DNA from 2 places in the Blautia wexlerae DSM 19850 genome. Region 1 is predicted to be linked to the other one. Evidence: riboswitches for the same ligand, from Rfam matches in the RefSeq annotation. Region 1 holds a riboswitch; the other holds the start of a gene.
What was found. Region 1 has a riboswitch for ZMP and ZTP ahead of NQ550_RS05000 (IMP cyclohydrolase). Riboswitches for the same ligand answer to the same signal wherever they lie in the genome.

Region 1 (2,401 bases):
TAATAAATCGGGCCAGTGAAAATGGATGGAGTATTGGGGACTTTTTACATAATTCTGACACGATGATTTCTGATGCGGAACAGTCAGGAACAGATAATGCGGATTCTTCAGGCGGACCGGAACAATGGCAAAAAGAAGGGGCGCCGTACATAGATGTGGAACTGCTGACGCCGAATGAATATTCCAGACCGCAGATTCCCATTGAGAGTGTACAGTATATTGCCATTCATTATACTGCAAATCCGGGGGCAACAGCCATTGCAAACAGGAACTACTTTGAGAATCTGGCGACTACTCATGACACAAAGGTGAGCAGTCATTTTGTGGTGGGGCTGGATGGGGAAGTGGTGCAGTGTATTCCTACGTCAGAGATGTCCTATGCGACGAACTCACGTAATGTAGATACTTTGTCCATCGAGTGCTGTCATCCGGATGAGACGGGGAAATTTAATGAGGCAACTTATGATTCGGCAGTGAAGCTTTCTGCGTGGTTGTGCGTGCGGTTTGGGCTTACATCAGAGAACGTGATCCGGCATTATGATGTTACCGGAAAAAACTGTCCGAAATATTATGTGGAGAATCCGGATGCATGGATACAGATGAAATCGGATATTGCGGTGCAGATTGATGTTGATTATGGTTTGCAGGATGTTCAGTAAAACGAAAATTCAGCACAGTACAAAAAAATTTGCCTTGAAATCTACAAAGAAGTATTGTACTATAATAACAACGTGTGATTTTTTTTCACAACAGTGCCTGCATGACTGGCGGAAGTAGGATTACCTACAGGGAGTGCAGCGAGTATATGAGCCGACCGCCTGGGCAGCCTGGAAATTATTCAATGAATAAATAGGTTTCCCAGGCTTTTTTTAACCTTATTTTTAACGAAAAGGAGAAAAATTATGGAAATGTTATCACTGGAAAAAGAACTGAAAGAGAATTCCTATCCTGGCAGAGGAATTGTGATTGGACGTTCCGCAGACGGTAAGAAAGCAGTGACAGCTTATTTCATCATGGGCAGAAGCGAGAACAGCAGAAACAGAGTATTTGTAGAGGATGGTGAGGGAATCCGTACCCAGGCATTTGATCCGTCCAAACTTACAGATCCGAGTCTGATCATCTATGCACCTGTACGTGTACTGGGAAACAAAACAATCGTAACTAACGGAGATCAGACAGATACCATTTATGAGGGAATGGATCATCAGCTTACTTTTGAGCAGTCCTTAAGAAGCAGAGAATTCGAGCCGGACGGTCCGAACTATACACCTCGTATCTCCGGTGTTATGCACGTAGAGAACGGAAAATTCAACTATGCAATGTCAATTCTCAAGAGCAACAACGGAAATCCGGATGCATGTAACAGATACACATTTGCATACGAGAATGCCATTGCAGGAGAGGGACATTTCATCCATACTTATAAATGTGACGGAAATCCACTTCCAAGCTTTGAAGGCGAACCGAAATTGGTAGCAATTCCGGATGATATGGATGAGTTTGCAGAACTTCTCTGGAACAGCCTGAACGAAGATAACAAAGTATCTCTGTTTGTAAGATATATTGATATTGAGACAGGTAAGTACGAAAGCAAGATCATTAATAAGAATAAATAATAGTCACTTACTGAGTACAGATAGTGCTCATAGATTATTGTGAACATAAGACGATGCTTTCGCAGTAAGAAATTATTTACAGGAATTAATTTTAAAATACTTATTTGGTTCATACGGAGGATTTATATAATGAAAGAATTCGAATTAAAATATGGCTGTAACCCGAATCAGAAACCTGCAAAAATTTATATGGCAGACGGATCTGAGCTTCCGGTAAAGATCCTTTCCGGAAGACCGGGATATATCAATTTCCTGGATGCTTTTAATGGCTGGCAGCTGGTATCCAATCTGAAGAAAGCAACAGGACTTCCTGCAGCTACATCTTTTAAACATGTATCTCCTGCCGGTGCTGCTGTAGGACTTCCTCTTACAGAGACTCTGGCAAAGATCTACTGGGTAAATGATATGGACTGGAAGAATTTTTCACCATTAGCATGCGCTTATGCAAGAGCTCGCGGTGCTGACAGAATGTCCTCTTTTGGTGATTTTATTTCTCTTTCTGATGTGTGTGATAAAGATACAGCACTTCTGATCAAGAGAGAGGTATCTGACGGTGTTATTGCACCTGGATACACAGAGGAAGCACTGGAGATCCTGAAGCAGAAGAAAAAAGGAAACTACAATGTGATCCAGATCGATGAGAACTTTGTACCGGCTCCGCTGGAACACAAAGAAGTATTTGGTGTAACTTTTGAGCAGGGCCGTCAGGAGCTTGAGATCGATGATGCAATGCTTTCCAATATTGTGACAGAGAATAAAGAGCTTACAGAGGAAGCAAAACGAGA
Region 2 (2,401 bases), 640 kb from region 1:
TCCTCTTTTCCTGTCGTCATGTACCGGCAAATACAGTTCTATCATTCAGCAATTGTATACTGCCTCAAACCGGCACAATGATTCAATTATTTCTCTATATATTCAAGTCGAACGCATGTGAGACACATCCTCGCAAAACGTTTATCTCCAACCATATCCTTTATATTTGCTATATCTGCACAAAAAAAGAAGCAGATAAGTTCATTCACCATCTGCTTCTCTCATGATCTATAGAATTTCTCAGGCTCTGTCTCTTTATATACTGACCGGATTTCCCGTATAAATCCGTCTGTATCCTGTGCCTGTTCCCGTATTCTGAAATATTCATGACTGCTGTCGTCTTCAATCGCTGGCAAATATATGCTATGCTCTTATTGACCGTTTCACAAGATGATGTGTGCTTACGCACTGATTATTATAAAGTAATCAACTTATAAAATTTGAGCTTCTAACTCAATCAATAATGTGGTGTCTCCCACCCGGCAACTGCCCCGCCTGTCCGTATGGCTTAACATTCAGAAACTGTCTCTGAATGTGAGCAAATATTTGCATGAAAACGATAGTGTCTTTTCATACTAAAGATGAGAATAACATATCTTCTGAACTGTTGTCAATTCCATTTTCCATATTTTGCACTAGAGCGTGTCTGAAAAAGGCTTTCTGCAAGATGTGCGTCACAATTTGTGGGATATTTTGCCCGGATGAGGGCGCCGTAGCGGGCTACGGCAACTGAATTCGGGTGAAATATCCCGCAAAGTGGGGGCGTGCAGATTGCGGGAATGATTTTTCAGACACGCTCTAGCTTTACCCGCTTTTTATATTTTCTTCATTTATCAGGGAAAACTGTGTCTATTTTTTAACAATTTCTTCCCTTGAGAAAACGTATTTTCTTTCATTACCAGGGATTACGATTCTCTTCTCTTATCAATTTGCACAACTTTTATCCAGTTTACTCACATTTTTTGACGTTTCAACAAAAATTTTCTTGACATTTTTTTCTCAAAATGATATATTGTATTCATCAATTGAAAGAACCTTCGAGTACTGACGGAAAGAGTGGAGTGCAAACCACGTGGAGTCGGAGGTTTGTGGGAGCCGACCGTCTGGGCAGTATTTGAAATATTCAGATACTGGCCTTTTTTTATAACTTTCAGGGCAGAAATCAGGAATACCAGGCAGATCGGCCAATACTTCTTTCAATTAATAATTGTTGCTGATCGCGGAGTGAACAGCAACAGAAGTTTTTCATGTTATGCGGAAACGAAAGGAGAAAAACAATTATGGGATTCAAATCAGACATTGAAATTGCACAGGAATGCGAGATGCTTCCAATTACTCAGATTGCAGAAAAAGCAGGTATTGACGACAAATATCTGGAGCAGTACGGAAAATACAAAGCAAAAATCGACTACAATCTTCTGAAAGAAAGCGATAAGAAGGACGGAAAATTAATCCTCGTTACAGCTATCAACCCAACTCCTGCAGGAGAAGGTAAAACTACTACTACTGTAGGTCTTGCAGATGGTATGCAGAGACTTGGCAAGAGTGTTATGGTAGCTCTTCGTGAGCCATCCTTAGGACCGGTATTCGGTGTTAAAGGCGGTGCAGCAGGCGGCGGATATGCACAGGTTGTTCCTATGGAAGACATCAACCTTCACTTCACAGGTGACTTCCATGCAATCGGCGCAGCTAACAACTTACTGGCAGCTATGATCGATAACCATATCTTCCAGGGCAACGCATTAAACATTGACCCACGTAAGATCACATGGAGAAGATGTGTGGATATGAACGACCGTCAGCTTCGTAACGTAGTAGACGGCCTTGGCGGAAGAACAAACGGTATGCCTCGTGAAGACGGATACGACATCACAGTTGCATCTGAAATCATGGCAGTTCTCTGTCTTGCAAGCGACATCAAAGACCTGAAAGAAAGATTATCCAAGATCATCATCGGATATACATACGGAAAAGTTTCCGAGCAGAAACCTGTAACAGCAGGTGACCTTCACGCAGAAGGCGCTATGACAGCCCTGTTAAAAGATGCTCTGAAACCAAACCTTGTACAGACTCTGGAACACGTTCCTGCAATCGTACATGGCGGACCATTCGCAAACATCGCTCATGGATGTAACTCTGTAACAGCTACAAAGATGGCTATGAAGCTTGCTGATTATGCAATCACAGAAGCTGGTTTCGGTGCTGACCTTGGTGCTGAGAAATTCCTTGATATCAAATGCCGTATGGCTGGTTTAAAACCAAGCGCAGTTGTAATCGTAGCTACAGTACGTGCCCTGAAATACAACGGCGGCGTTGCTAAAGCTGACCTTAACAATGAAAACCTGGAAGCTCTTGAAAAAGGTATCCCGAACCTGTTAAAACACGTTTCCAACATCAAAAA

Region 2: linked by a shared signal. The riboswitch ahead of NQ550_RS02045 (formate--tetrahydrofolate ligase) and the one ahead of NQ550_RS05000 (IMP cyclohydrolase) in region 1 are both predicted to bind ZMP and ZTP.

Annotation. Positions count from the first base shown of each region.
Region 1 is NZ_CP102267.1:1,083,246-1,085,646, forward strand. It holds gene NQ550_RS04995 (peptidoglycan recognition protein family protein) at 1-659, shown strand, start outside; ZMP/ZTP riboswitch at 751-831, shown strand; gene NQ550_RS05000 (IMP cyclohydrolase) at 903-1,616, shown strand; gene NQ550_RS05005 (phosphoribosylaminoimidazolecarboxamide formyltransferase) at 1,746-2,401, shown strand, end outside.
Region 2 is NZ_CP102267.1:444,852-447,252, reverse strand. It holds gene NQ550_RS22375 (DUF6783 domain-containing protein) at 611-703, opposite strand; gene NQ550_RS22370 (DUF6783 domain-containing protein) at 680-733, shown strand; gene NQ550_RS22365 (hypothetical protein) at 780-860, shown strand; ZMP/ZTP riboswitch at 1,031-1,116, shown strand; gene NQ550_RS02045 (formate--tetrahydrofolate ligase) at 1,281-2,401, shown strand, end outside.